2 linked regions of the Hahella sp. HNIBRBA332 genome follow. Each later gene encodes a partner of the first gene's protein in a complex. Links are inferred from orthologs where the notes say so. Each region holds a gene or a part of one and is shown on either strand. Other genes may lie near its edges.

The links.
Region 2: the proteins of sbcB (region 1) and ssb are in contact, whole or in part, in a crystal structure (PDB 3C94), measured with the Escherichia coli proteins. The link is inferred for Hahella sp. HNIBRBA332 from one-to-one orthologs.

What each region holds. Positions count from the first base shown.
Region 1 is NZ_CP132203.1:559,752-567,095, reverse strand. Bases 1-2,860 are described here. They hold sbcB (exodeoxyribonuclease I), read right to left. Parts: upstream 2,227-2,860; coding sequence 775-2,226; downstream 1-774. Other genes in these bases: O5O45_RS02765 (hypothetical protein), read left to right, coding at 2,400-2,860; O5O45_RS02775 (insulinase family protein), read left to right, coding at 1-659. Outside these bases: more of O5O45_RS02765, read left to right, coding at 2,861-3,014; O5O45_RS02760 (L-threonylcarbamoyladenylate synthase), read right to left, coding at 3,051-3,668; O5O45_RS02755 (BolA family protein), read right to left, coding at 3,665-4,000; O5O45_RS02750 (hypothetical protein), read right to left, coding at 4,118-6,055; O5O45_RS02745 (hypothetical protein), read right to left, coding at 6,384-6,527; O5O45_RS02740 (response regulator transcription factor), read left to right, coding at 6,864-7,344. UniProt on the Escherichia coli protein: Degrades single-stranded DNA (ssDNA) in a highly processive manner.
Region 2 is NZ_CP132203.1:6,572,106-6,579,398, reverse strand. The notes cover bases 3,276-6,084. They hold ssb (single-stranded DNA-binding protein), read right to left. Parts: upstream 5,091-6,084; coding sequence 4,461-5,090; downstream 3,276-4,460. Other genes in these bases: O5O45_RS29305 (MFS transporter), read right to left, coding at 5,106-6,084; O5O45_RS29315 (D-alanine--D-alanine ligase family protein), read right to left, coding at 3,356-4,351. Also shown: O5O45_RS29340 (D-sedoheptulose-7-phosphate isomerase), read left to right, coding at 1-22; O5O45_RS29335 (hypothetical protein), read left to right, coding at 57-713; O5O45_RS29330 (beta-galactosidase), read right to left, coding at 756-1,826; O5O45_RS29325 (hypothetical protein), read left to right, coding at 2,310-2,756; O5O45_RS29320 (hypothetical protein), read right to left, coding at 2,822-3,187; more of O5O45_RS29305, read right to left, coding at 6,085-6,488; excinuclease ABC subunit UvrA, read left to right, coding at 6,632-7,293. UniProt on the Escherichia coli protein: Plays an important role in DNA replication, recombination and repair. Binds to ssDNA and to an array of partner proteins to recruit them to their sites of action during DNA metabolism. Acts as a sliding platform that migrates on DNA via reptation.

The sequences.
Region 1 (7,344 bases):
AAGGCGGCGACTGGTTTAAAGATATCAACACGCCGCATCAGGACTCCGCCTATCTCTATTATGTCCAGGGCCCCGGAAAAACTTACGCGGACCGCGCCGCATTCGGCCTGATCGCACAGATCATTTCGCCGGAATACTACAACGATATCCGCACAGAAGCGCAGATGGGCTATGTTGTGTTCGCCACCCCCTATACGCTGCTGGATACGCCGGCCCTGGCCTTTATCGTGCAATCTCCGTCACACACGCCGAAGCAAATCCACACCGCCACCGAGAACTTCATCGTGCGTTTTGCGAAGGAGCTGCGTTTGCTTCCCGAAGCGGAGTTTGAGAAACACAAAGCTGCACTGAAGGCGCGGCTGACAGAGAAAGATCAAACGCTGGAGCAACGCTCTGACCGATTCTGGACGGAAATTGACGTTGGCAACGAGCAGTTCGACACCTTGAATCAGATCGCCAGCGAAGTGGACAAGCTCAGCCTAAACCAACTGGCGGACTACTTCGACAAGCAGTTTGTGACGGATAAGAGTGCGCTGCTGGTGGTCACGGATGGAGATAAGGACGGCGCGCATTGGCGTCCCGGAAAAGCGGAGCCGCTGAAAAACAAGGAAAGCTGGCTCAACGCGAACAAGCTGTTTCCGCTGCGCGTTAAATACTGACAGTCTCCGCAGCGATACTCATCCTAACTAAAAAAAGACCCGCACAATGCGGGTCTTTTTCGTTACGCCCCCCACCAACGAGAGCCAGACTCTCTGGCTGTGGAGCCGCCTGAGTTCAGAAGTCCATGGGAATAATGGACTCGCCGTATAGGTGCAGATCCTGAAGAATGGATAACTGCAACGGCGTGATATCCGGGTTGGCGGCAAGCTGCTCCAGCTTCTTGAAATACGCCTGGAAACTGATCGAAGCGCCGCCGGACTCTCCCGACAAGCGACGATAACGATACCGCTCCCACTTCTCCATTTCTTCTTCATTCAGCGTGCCAGGAAAATTTCTCGCGCGATAACGGAAAAGCATCTCCTGCAGCCTTGGATCTTCAAAGGGCAACTCCAGCTCCCCCAGCACTTCCGGCGACTGCTCATGAATGAAAGTCATCAGTTCCCGGTCGTTGTTGCTGAAAAAGCCGCCGCTGTAGAGCATCAGGTCTGGATCGGTTTCGCTGTCGTCCATGGGCTCGTTAAACACTTCCGCCACCAGTTGCTGAATATTCGCCGCCTGACGCAACGCCTGCAGGTGAGATCTCAGCTTGTCGCCGTCCAGCTGAAAACCGCGCAATCTCTCCGGGTCCATGGTTTTGAGAATTTTGCTCTCCACCAGAATCGGACACTTGTTCAGATGCACGACTTTCAACGGGATACGCTCAGCGCCTTCAGGAAGGTCCTCATTTGAGGTGAAGATACGCTCTCGAATCTTCTCCACCGGCAAGTGCGTCCAAGTGGATGGATCAGCGCGCAGATCATAGACGATCACGCCGTTGGGATTGGTTGGATGGCGCGCGACGGGAGCCACCATGGCGCAACAGCCCAATGCCGCCGGAAATTTGGAGGACACATGAAACAAGGGCTTCATGCGCCCGATATCCACCAGTCCTTCCAGAACTTTCTTATTGCGATGGCCAAGCACATAGTCATACAACTTGGGTTGCGCCGTCTTGATCAGTCGCGCCACCGCAATGGTGGCGTAAACGTCAGACATAGCGTCATGCGCCGCCTCATGCGTCACGCCATTAGCCTTGGTCAGCTCTTCCAGGCGAAAGCTGGGGACCCCTTCCGCGTTCATGGGCCAGTTTATACCGTCGGGCCGCATGGCGTAGGTAAGCCGCACCATATCAATAACGTCCCAACGGGAATTGCCGTTTCGCCACTCCCGGCTGTAAGGATCGTAAAAATTGCGGTATAGCGTATTGCGGGTGACTTCATCGTCGAAGCGGATGCTGTTGTAGCCGACCACACAGGTTCCCGGACGGGAGAATTGCTCGTGGATCAGACGGATAAACTCCGCTTCACTCACGCCCTCCGACATTGCTTTCTGCGGCGTGATGCCGGTAATCAGGCAGGCTTCCGGTTGCGGCAATACGTCTTCCGCCGGCTTGCAGTACATCACCAGCGGCTCTTCGATGGGGTTGAGATCCAAGTCCGTGCGCACGCCCGCAAACTGAGAGGGCCTGTCTCTGCGGGGATCTGCGCCCCAGGTCTCGAAATCGTACCAATAAAAGGTGTCAGCCATTTAACTACTCTGAGTCGTCAATCAGGCGCCCATGTTAGCCAATAGCGCTCCGTTCGTCATGTTGGATTCCCGGCCGAATGCTGGCACAGCATTTGAATATGTTTGAAATAAGTCAGGTATATGCGCTTTCCAATGCCGGAAAAAACGCACTCAGAGATAACAAGGTAGCCGTCATGGGTTTAATTCGCACTTTATTTGAATACGGAAATCAGGCGTACGAAGGCCTGAAACAGCCCACCGCCGCCCAGCAGACAAAGGCCGACGCGGCCATGGACAATCATCCTGAACCAGGAACCGTGACCCTGTCCGGTCAGCCGCAGGAACAAAGCTCCCGCCCCCGGGTCATGATCAAAGAGTTTCAGCAAGGTGTCGGGCAAGATACTGCCTTTGTGCAACAGACGCTCAGGCAAAAGCTTGCCGAGTATGGCGTCACCAGTGTGCGCGGACAGGTTCGCCTGGGTCGCAACGAGACCGGCGCGCTGGAAATTTCAGGCGCAATTCCAACGGAAGCCAAGCAGAAGATTGAAGCGGATATCAACCGCAACCCGGATATCAAGCAAACGTTCGTGCGCCTGAGTAATCAGAAGCCCGCATTGGATTACGTTCAGAACGTGATGCGCCTGCAGAATGCATACGGGGGCGACAACTCGCTGTTCAGCTCGCTGCTTTCCTCCAATCCGCAGAATAACTCCCTGCAGGACATCGTGCAGCGCTTTCACAAAATGGGGTCCGCCGCCGCGGAGATGACCGCAAATTCCGGCGCCGCCTTCTCCATCTCGATCAGTTGATGCGCGCCGCCGCTGAGAATCCGGCGGCGCATTCATTCAGAAGCCGGAAATATCGCCCGCGCCTTCCCTCAGGATCACCGGCGTATCGTCGGTCAGATCCACAACGGAAGTGGGCTCCATGCCGCAGAAACCGCCATCAATGATCAAGTCCACCGCATGCTCCAGCATCTGGCGAATCTCATAAGGATCGGTCATCGGCATGTCTTCGCCGGGCATGATCAGTGTAGAGCTCATCAGCGGCTCGCCCAGCTCCTCCAGCAGCGCCTGCGCAATGCGGTTATCAGGCACCCTGATGCCAATCTGACGCCGTTTCGGATGCAACAGCCTGCGCGGCACCTCCGAAGTCGCCGTTAAAATAAAGGTATAGGCGCCGGGGGTGTGGTTTTTCAATAGACGATAAGTACTGTTATCCACCTTGGCGTATGTGGAGATATCGCTTAAATCCCGGCACACCAGCGTGAAATTATGCTTATCATCCAGGCGACGAATGCCTTTGATGCGGTCCGCAGCGCTTTTATCGCCGATGGCGCACCCCAGCGCATAACCGGAATCCGTGGGATAAACAATAACGCCGCCGCTGTGAATGATTTCCACCGCCTGACGAACCAGACGGGCCTGTGGGTTATCCTGATGGATCTGGAAGAACTGGCTCATTGACCGCCCGACTCCGTTTTGGCTTTTTTGCTGCCGCCCATGCAATTGGGCGAATCCGGGGCCTGGCCTTTCTCCAGCCATTCCTGTGGGGTGAACGTGTGCAGCGCCAGCGCGTGAATGCCCTGTTGCATCAGCTCGCCCAGCACCGCATACACCTTCTGGTGCCGTTGCACGGAGCGCATATCCGTAAACTGCGGCGTCACCAACACCACCTTGAAATGGGTTTCCGAATTGGGAGGGACGCTGTGCATATGGCTTTCATTGATCACCTCCAAGTGCGTCGGAGTGAAAGCCTCTTTTAACTTATTCTCAACAGAGATTTGGATTTTCATATTTTATTCAGCAGATAGGATTAGATAGCAAGCCGCCGCGACGGGCCCCGTCGCGGCGTAGATAATGACTACACTATAAACCACTCCGCCGCATTCGACGAGCGGAGCGGCCACCGCTTACCTCACTGTGACGTCGGCCACTACCGGATAGGGCTCCGCGCGATTGGCCGCATAGTCCCGCATCCACACTTTAAAGATATACTTTCCCGGCGCCACGACACTCCCTGTGCCGGAACGTCCATCCCAGTCGATCGCGACGTGATGTTCGCCAATCAGAGGCTCCCGATACAGCTCCCGCACTAAGGAGCCGCCCCGCGCCTCGTAGACGTACACGGTGGTCAGAGCGCCTTCATTGAGATCGAACTCCAGTCGCGTCTTGTCATTGGATTGGTCACCGTTGGGGGTGATCACGTCCGGCGTAACGCTGATATTGGCCCATTGCGGAGCGACCGTGTCCACAATCACCCGCAACTCCCCATTCACACTGATTCCCTGCGTGTCCGTAGCCGACAGCGCAATCACATAACGATCATCCGCAACTGTAACCCCACTGAAATCACGCCCATCCCACAGCTTATTCAGCGAAACGCCGCTGCCTTGTTGACGAAACAGCTCCACTCCATCGCGGTTCTGATAGCTGAGCGTCCAATCAAGACTTTTGTTGAAGCTTGCTTTAAGCGTGACGTTATCGCGCCGTCCATCGCCGTCCGGACCAAATTCCGCATAGTTGGACTCATAGCTCAACAACTGCGGCGGTTCCGAGTCCGATACGGTGTTCACGCTGAAATACACTTCCGCCGGAGCCGCCGCCACGCCGTCCACATCCACGCCAGTAATCAAGAAGCGGTAGGAGCCGTCCGGGGTCACCACGCCGTTGTGGTCCAGTCCGTCCCATGTTAAATCGAAGATTTCCCCATTACCGCGAAACAGGTTCACGGGTTCATTCTCCGACGTGAGAACGGAAGCCTCCCATTGCAGCGGGGCGGTAAAATCGGCGCGCACCCTCAACGTATCGTTGGCGCCGTCTCCATTCGGACTGAAGGGAGAGGGCTTGGCGGTCGCGTTCTTGATCGCCGCCAAGCCCTGCATCCCCCGCGCCACGATAATCTCAAAATTCCCACTGCGATTATCGTCCCAGGCGACGAATATGTCGCCGGACGCATTGACCGCCACCTTGGTCACCAGAGACCCCAGTTCGCTGGGAGATATATTAGCGGCGGGTGAGAAGGTCAGGGCTCTATCAGTGGAGAAAGCGAACATCGCTTCGTAGTTGCCCGGCGTCGTATCCTGCCAAACGACATACAGCACGCCTTCGGCATCCGTGGCCAGATCCGGGCCGATTGAGGCCCCCGGGTTGCGGCTGATGTTGCCGGGCGGCGCAAAATGCTGTCCGCCATCCTCAGAGCGCGCCACATAGATCTCCGCCTCATTATTGATCTGCTCACTCCAACCGATATAAACATTACTGCCCGCATCCGCCGCCAGCGACACTGAAGAAGACACCGCACTGCTAGCGGAAATACTAACCGGCTGAGAAAAACTGCGCCCACCGTTCCTGGAGTACATGTGATAGACATTCTGCGCATTGGTCCAGGCTACATGGATACGCCGATCCCCGCCCGCCGTCATGCGTACGCTGGAGACAAAGTTGGCTTTAATCTTGGCGACCTGCTGAAAGCTGACGCCGCCATCCGCGCTCTGGGTCACTATCACCTCTTCCGTCCCGGTGTCTGTCCAGGCCACATAGATCACGTTAGCCGAATCCACCAGAATATCCGCCCGCACGGAAGCGCTGTCATCTCCAGACAGACTGACGGCCGAGGTAAAGGTCTTGCCGCCGTCTTCCGAACGCACGTAAAGGATCGTAGAGGCGCCGTACAGGGTATCCTGCCAAACCACATGCACGTGACCGCGGGAGTCCACCGCCACGTCCGGCGCGCTGGACTGCCCAGAGGGCGACGACAGCTGCTTCGGCGGCGTGTAGTTTTCACCTTTGTCGCGAGAGCGCGCGAACATCACTTCCTTCACGCCGGAACTGTTATCGTCCCAGGTCACAAAGAGATTATCGCCTTGAGCCACCAAGCTGGGGTTAAAACTTAAACCCTCTGAATAGGACAGATTCACAGGCGGGTAAAAATTGATCTCCGCCCGGGTCGGAAAAACAAAGGCCGTCAACAACGCAAAAAGGGCCACACCCAAATGAAGTTTACATCCTGTTTCTCGCTTAAAAGTCCTTATTACTTTCATTTTCCTTCTCCACAGCGATCATTGCGATCACCGCTATTTCCTTATATTCGCCGTCCATCCCTTTGTCAGGGCGTCGCGAAGGGAGAACTGCACACTTCGCTTATACGCGTAAGATCCTGACCTCAGATCCCTGCGATCACAGCCCCTCGCCTTTGGACGGTTCCATTTCCTGCTTGAACGCCTGACACCGCTGCGCACGCTCCGGCGTGGAGTGCTGGGCCCATCCCGCTGATTGGTCCACGCCTTGGCAGGAGTTTCGGGAGAGCCGCAGCGCCATCATATAACCAACCCCGCCGCCAGGACCATGGCCAAGTCCGACAGATGTCTGCGCACAGGCATTATTACAGTGAGTTTTGGGTCGCCCCGAAGCATTGGAAGACGGGGCGCGATGCAAAAAGTAGCTTGTTGTTACATTTTTAAATTGCTCACAAAAACCATTTAAGTTGAAGTAGACATTGCCCTAGTCCGGCTTTTCACAAGGTTTGCTGTCTGTCGAAAAAGTCGCTGAATCAGGTGCGGTTCAACTCGCTCCGCACATTTTTCGGCAAAAGTTAGCGAGATTGGTGGTTTACTGCCAAACTTAGATATACATCAAACAGTTAGACGAACGCAGACTATGAAAATCGGACTTCTAGAAGACGACCAGAATCTGGCGGACCAGCTATTGCTAAATCTGCGGAACTCAGATTTCCAATGCCGCCACTACAATACGGGGAAAGATTTTTTATTCGCCGTCACCCATGACAGCTTCGATTTGCTCATCATGGACTGGCAATTGCCGGATATGGACGGCATCGACATCCTCCGCAAAGTGCGGCAGCAGCAGGAATGGCCGATCCCGGTGTTGTTCCTGACTCAGCGCGAAGCGGAGGAAGATATTATTGAGGCGCTTGAGGCCGGCGCCGACGATTACATGGTGAAGCCGGCGCGGCCCGGCGAACTCATCGCCCGGCTCAAGGCGCTGAGCCGGAGAAACCGCACGGAGGAAACCGATGCCGAAGAAGCCAGTTATGGCCCCTTCAGCATCAACCACAAGAAACGGACCATTCAACTGAACGGCGAGCCGCTGACGTTGACGGACAAAGACTTCGATCTGA
Region 2 (7,293 bases), 6.0 Mb from region 1 along the record:
ATTCGGCGAAACCGCCGCCTGAACTGGAACTCACAACCACTGACAAGGACACGATTATGTTGGACATACCGCAACTCCTCTCCCGAGTGAAACTGTTCCGTAAAAAGGCCGCCGTGCGCTGCGCCATGTGCTCAATGGGCGGCGTCGGCTCCACTGCTCTGGCGCGCCATATCGGCTCCATCTCCGATAAAACCATCCGCGAACACGCCTATACGCCCGCCGTGTATGACGATGAAGTCGATATTCGACTCGGTTACATGTTCGGCAATCCTTACGACGCTGTGCTCTCATTGTTTCGCCGCAATTATCAGGACATGCACGCGAAAGCCATGAACGTGAACAGCCCTACTCCGGCGCGTTCGCTGCGCGGCATGACGCTGGAAGAGTATTTGGAAAGAGGCGTGGATGAGTTCAATATCGAGCGCCAGTTTGATAACTGGGTCAGTAATCTGTCCCCCAAACACCCGACTATTTTGATTAAGTACGAGAGCCTGGGTTCGACTATCGACAAAGTGCTGGAGTTTTTCCAGTGCGAGGAGCCGTTCGAACTAAAGCGTCGCAATTCCTCCTGGGTGGACCAGCCTTCACGCATCATTGAAGGACTGCAGCTGATTTACGGCGATGTCGCCGCCAAGATAGACGCCATGCCGCCGCTGAAAATATTGCTGCCGGAAAGCGCTCACACCCGTACCCTGAACGCCGTTCCCAGCTAATTCCAATACAGGTCCCGGAGGCAGAGCCTCCGGGTTCGCCGCTTACTTGACCGCATTGTTCACACTGGTGTGAAAGCCGCCCATTTGAGGCGATATATCCGTATTCAATAAGTCCTGATTCCAGACTTCGATATAGTAAATGCCCGATTGCAGCGCGAACTTGATGGCGTCGATCAAGTCTTCCCGGGTAATTTCGTTATAAGCCCGGGTTGAGGCCGTGCCGACCAATTGCACGCCGGCAAAGCTGGACGCAGCGCCGGACAACAGCAGGCTATACATTTCCGGGTACGCAACCTCCGCATTGCGACGACTCCACCAAGCCGCAAATACGCCAAAGCGCGCGCCAATGGAGGCCTGCCCATAGGCGACAACCTGCTCCGCCACAGTCGGCGAACCCAATACCGGATGCACATCCAGATCCAGACGAGTGTCGTCAAAAGCTTGGCTGTATGCATCCAGAATTCGCTTCCAAGAGCTTACTAACGCAGACTCGCTGTATCCTTTCGCATAGAAGTCCGCTTCCGCCTGAGCGTCAAAAAAGTACTGCATTTCAAAGCCATTGGTAGTGGAGTTGGTCATATGCACCAATTGCAATGCCTCCTCGCCGCTATAGCGAGCGCCCAAGGCCGCAATAAATTTTGTCAGGTAATGCAGATAGGTTTCATCCCAGGGAATCGGCAGACGCCGGGGAATGTCCCTGCGAAAGATGTAATCCAGCATGTCCGCGCCTTCGGATTCCAGCCAGGCCGGCGCAGCATATCCATTCAACAGCGCGAAGGTGACATGCAACCCCTGCGCCTTGGCTTTGGCCAACTGCTGGTCCAGCAATGTCCAATCATAGACGCCGGGAGATGGCTCCATTTCCGCCCAGGGAATGCGCACCAATACGCCATCCAGATAAGCCGCTTCATCGATATTATTAAACACCGAGGAGGTGGTGCTGGTAGTCGGACCACAGCTGCAATAGATACCGGCAAGTTCGTAGGTTTTAGGTGACTCAGGCTCACCAGGATCGTCGATGATGTCGTCCTGACCGGCATCACTATCCACACTGCCTGTTGGCTCCGGGTTATCTGAATCTATGCTGGCCGTGGGATCGGTTTGGGTATCCACAATCTCCCCATTTGAGTCGGCGCCGCTACCTGTACTTCCTCCGCCACCGCCGCCACAAGCACATAGAGTCAAAAATAGAGCCGCTAATAATAATCTGGCCGCCATGACGCCTGACCGCATCAGAGCGACAGACCACTGATAAGTTCGCAACAACATAGTTCATCCCATAACTTCAGCGCCGGACTGACCGGCAAACATGCAATCCATCGCCCGCAACTACCTGAACACGGACATTTGGCGAGGGCATCATATAAGGATGAAACTGATCAAAAAAGAAACGGTTTGTAAAAACGGGGGGTGTAGCGCCGGCTGTAACCATATTCCAACAAACAGCAATAAATTCATCAGGGTATGTTGCAGCGAGTGAGTCACAGTCTTCTTTTATAAAGATATGCAACGCTAAAATAGCCAATAAAAAGCATACCTGTCGCACAGCAACAACGATGCGACAGGAGGCCTTAAACCACACCAAGGAAAGACAATATGAGAAGCATAATAAAGCTGGCGCTGGCCATCGCCTTGAACGCCAGCATTCTGGGTTGCGCCACGTACTATCAACCTGTCCGCTTTTACGACGCATCCTCTTGCGAGTACCGAATCACCAGTCTGCGGCAAGACATTCATACTTGTTACGGGGAAGCATTCCCAATTGAGTATGCGGTATTGGTCGCGGCGCAAAGCGACGGTCAGATTTTTCGTGAGCAGTTGAAAACGTTGGCGGGCTTCGACTGGGAAAATGAGCGCGCCATCCTCATTACCGCGCTAGCCGATAAAGCCAATAACGATGGCTATCACACCGATGTGAAAACTGCTCAGGATGTACTGGCGGGTCGCCCTTTCATGATTCAACTGTATTCTCATGAGGGAGATTTATTGGCGGAATCCAGTGAGTTGGTGGATTTGCATTGGATTCAGTCACATCAGAGGTAGGGGAGATTTACAGGGGGTAGCGAAGCGTCAGACTACACCGCTTCGCCTTGAGGACGCGAGCTGACTTACCAGGGATAAGCTGCTTCTTTCACTTCCGGGGTAGGTGAAGATGTGACTTTCAGCGCCAACATCAGTTTCGCGGGGGCGCCGCCTTCGAGCACAATCTTACCTTCTGAAAAAGCGTCGTCATCTTTACCGCGTTTACCGATGAGGACTTCTTCAGCGCCATTTTTGGAGGCATGATAAAGCGCTTCTTCCATATCAATCTGAAAGACTCTACCCAGAATCGTACGCGTCCCTCGCGCTCTTTCCCATACTTCCAGACATGGCGAAGGCTTACCATTTTTTGAGCCTTCCTTGGTGATCAATTCCACTTGATATTCCGTGCCGGTCTCAAAGTCCTTTTTTGCAATATCCAAAATTGTAGTCATATCCTACTCCCTTGTTTTTTGCCGTTAATTTTTCTAATAAGGCCGTCACGCCTTGACGGCCTGTCTTCAGCATTATGGCACAATATAACGATGGATTTGGCCGCACGCCCTCCTCTGAATTCGCCACAGCCCCTGTTCAGCGGCTCATATTCGGCCACCTGCTAGACATCAGGTCACAGCGCCGCGGCAGATTCGCTCCAGAAGTTCAGGAAACTCAATTCCGGCGGCCCTCGCCGCTTGCGGCAATAGACTGCTCGCTGTCATCCCCGGCAACGAATTCCCTTCCAGGCACCACAGAGCGCCGTTATCTTCCATACGAAAGTCGATCCGGCTGTACACGCCCAGCTTCAGCGCCGCATGAGCCCGCAATGCAATTTCCTGCATGACGACGGCGTCAGCCTCGGAAATATCCGCAGGGAATATTTCACGGGCGCCGCCCACCTGATACTTGGCTTGGTAATCGAAGATCTCGTTAGGCGCGATAATTTCGCCAACCGGCAATGCTTTCCCCTCCAATATCCCAACCGTGAATTCTCGTCCGGGAACGAACTTTTCAATCATGACTTCATCGTCGTATTCACTTGCAAGCGCTATCGCCCCCGCCAGTTCAGCTTCTTCACGCACTACACTTAAACCGACGGTGGAGCCTTGCTTGCTGGGTTTGACCACCACAGGCCAACCTAATTTCTTCGCGACCTCATCGCTGCTTGCCGGCGCCATCAGCCAATCCGGCGTGGGTACGCCCGCGGCCCGAAATAAGCGCTTACTCAGGTCCTTGTCCATAGCCGCCGCGCTCGCAATATGATTGCTGCCGGTATACGCCAGGCCTGCAAGATTTAGCATCGCCTGAATCCGCCCGTCTTCTCCGGCGCCGCCATGCAACGCTAGAAAAACGACATCAACGTCACGGATATTGAAAGCCTCCGCAGACAAAGCAATGGCTCGCCCGCGCACATCGGCGATAACTGAAGTAGACGGAGGCTCTGGAGCCACACCGGCTTGCAGTAGTCGCACCTCCTCCGCTGCAGATAACTGCCCAGTGGCGGTATCCACAGAAAACACTTCATGCCCCAGACTACGCAGCGTCGGAATAATTTGCGCGGCGCTGGCGATTGAGACGTCCCGCTCCTCGCTCGTGCCGCCGAATAATACTGCGATTTTCATGGCCCTGATTCTCCTCACCCAGACGCAAAAACAAAAAAGCCCCAAAATAATGGGGCTTTCAAGTCAGGCTGTCACAGCTCTATATCTTAAATATTCTTTAGCTTCCGGTTCAGAAGGGAATATCGTCGTCAAAGTCGTCCATAGGCTCTGGCATGGGCGGTTTTGGTTGCTGAGGCTGTTGCGGGCGTTGTTGCGCCTGATTCGGGGCGGAATAACCGCCGCTGGACGCGCCATAGTTATTGTTGGGGGCGCCGCCGTAATTGTTCGAAGGAGCGCCGCCATAATTACCCGCAGGCGCAGCAGCTGGAGCGCCACCATAGTTATCGCCGGAAGGAGCGGATTGCTGCCAGCCGTCGTTGTAACCTTGCGAGTTATCCATACCACCGCCGCCACTGCGACTGTCGAGCATCTGCATCTGGCCTTGCATGTCTACAACAATTTCTGTGCTGTAACGATCCTGTCCAGACTGGTCCTGCCATTTGCGCGTTTGCAGGCGACCTTCAATATATACTTTGGAGCCTTTTTTCAAGTACTGTGCGGCGATCTCCGCCAACTTGCCGAACAGCACAACCCGATGCCATTCCGTACGGGGCACCAGTTGTCCCGTCTGCTTGTCTTTATAACTCTCGTCAGTCGCCAACCTCAGGTTGGAAATCGCGCTGCCGGAGGGGGTATAACGTGTTTCCGGATCGCTACCCAAATTACCAATTAGAATTACTTTATTTACACCACGCGCCATATCGCTCTCCAAACGTTATCCCTCAACCTGGGCGGTGAGAGGGTAATTTACCAGCGCTTTCTCATCAAAGCGCTGTCTATCAATCTTTAAATACGCCAAGTGTTCTTCAATCACCAGAGTGACGTCTTCAACACCATGAATTTGCGTCAGTTCCTGCGCTATCTTATCCGCTGCGTCCACATTAAACGGTTGCAGCGACAGCACATAACTCGCTGTATAGGGAGGATCAGGCATGAACAGGGACACTCCGCCCCATACTACCGCCATCACTGTACAAAGACCATACACCCCCATCAAACCAAACTTCTGGTAGGCCAGTCCACCTAGGACGCCCCCTAGAAAGGCGCCGAAGAACTGCGAGCTGGAGTACACCCCCATCGCTGTTCCCCGCATTCCCGCAGGCGCCACCTTGCTGACCAAAGAGGGCAAAGTCGCTTCCAAGAAGTTGAAAGCCAAGAAAAAGCCGAATACAGCCAGGGTAAACCCGATAAAGTCGTTCCCCGCTTTCATTACAATCATGAGTGCGGCCGCCAATAACCAGACCGCTCCAATGAAAACCTGCCGCAAAAGCCGCTTCTTCTCACCGATGATGATCAGCGGAATCATGAATACAAAAGCCCCGCCCATCACCGCCAGATAAAACCAGCCATGTCGATCCGCGGCCATATTAAATTTATCCGCCAATGTAACCGGCATTGCGACGAACATCGCCGTCAATATCATATGGAGCGAGAATATCCCCCAATTCAGGCGCATCAGCTCTTTATGCTGAAAGGCATCCCGCAAGGCGGAGCCAAGAACTATCGTTTCCAGGTTACGCCGCTGCTGTAACGGGGTCGGCACTTTATACAACAAAACCACTCCTGACAACGCCATACACGCCGTCGCCCAAAACAGTCCAGATAATCCCGCAAAGCCCGAAATCAGTGGTCCTAAAACCAGCGCCAACGCAAATGACAGCCCAATCGTCATTCCCACGGTCGCCATGGCCTTGGTGCGATTCTCTTCCTGCGTCAAATCACTGAGCAGCGCCATCAATACACTGGCGATAGCTCCCGCTCCTTGCAACAGACGACCAAATATAACGCCATAGATATGATCGCTTAATGCAGCCACGACACTGCCAAGGCAGAATAACCCCAAACCGATCAAGATCAGCTTCTTTCGACCAAAACGATCAGACAACGCCCCAAAAGGCACCTGCATGACAGCCTGGCTCAAGCCATAGACGCCTATGGCGAGACCCAGTAGCGCTGGGGTTGCGCCCTCAAGCTCTCTGCCCAACACCATGAAAACCGGCAGCACCATAAACAGCCCAAGCATTCGCATGGCGTATAACGAAGCCAGCGCCGAGACAGCGCGGCGCTCCTGGGGCATAAACCTCTGCGTCTTTTGCATTTAACTACCGTACCAGTCCATCAAAAAGCGCACATTGTAGCATTTGACCAGCCACTTATTAATCGATTCGCTGTCGCTTTGCCCATCCTGTTTCCGTACTTATATAATGACCGGCTGTAAATTCCGGAGGTGAAAAGTATTTTATGGACACGATCCAAGTCCGCGGAGCCCGAACTCACAATCTTAAGAATGTCGACCTGGACTTGCCGAGAGACAAGCTCATCGTCATTACCGGGCTATCAGGCTCAGGCAAGTCATCCCTGGCTTTTGATACGCTTTACGCGGAGGGACAGCGGCGCTATGTGGAATCGCTGTCCACTTACGCCAGACAGTTCCTGTCCATGATGGAGAAGCCGGACGTTGACCATATAGAGGGCCTTTCACCCGCTATTTCCATCGAGCAGAAGTCCACCTCTCATAACCCGCGCTCTACTGTCGGCACCATTACAGAAATCTATGATTACCTGCGCCTGTTGTTCGCACGCGCTGGAGAGCCTCGCTGCCCTGATCACGACATCGTTCTCGAAGCCCAAACGGTCAGTCAGATGGTCGACCGAATCCTTGAGTTGCCTCAGGACAGCAAGTGGATGCTGTTGGCGCCGGTGATACGCAACCGCAAAGGCGAGCATCTGCATGTGATTGAGGGGCTGCGTGCGCAAGGCTTCATTCGCGCGCGTATTGATGGCATCGTAACTGACCTCGACGACATTCCCCAATTAGATAAGAAGCGTAAACACACCATTGAGGTTGTCGTCGATCGGCTCAAGATACGAGCAGATATTCAGACCCGATTGGCCGAGTCTAT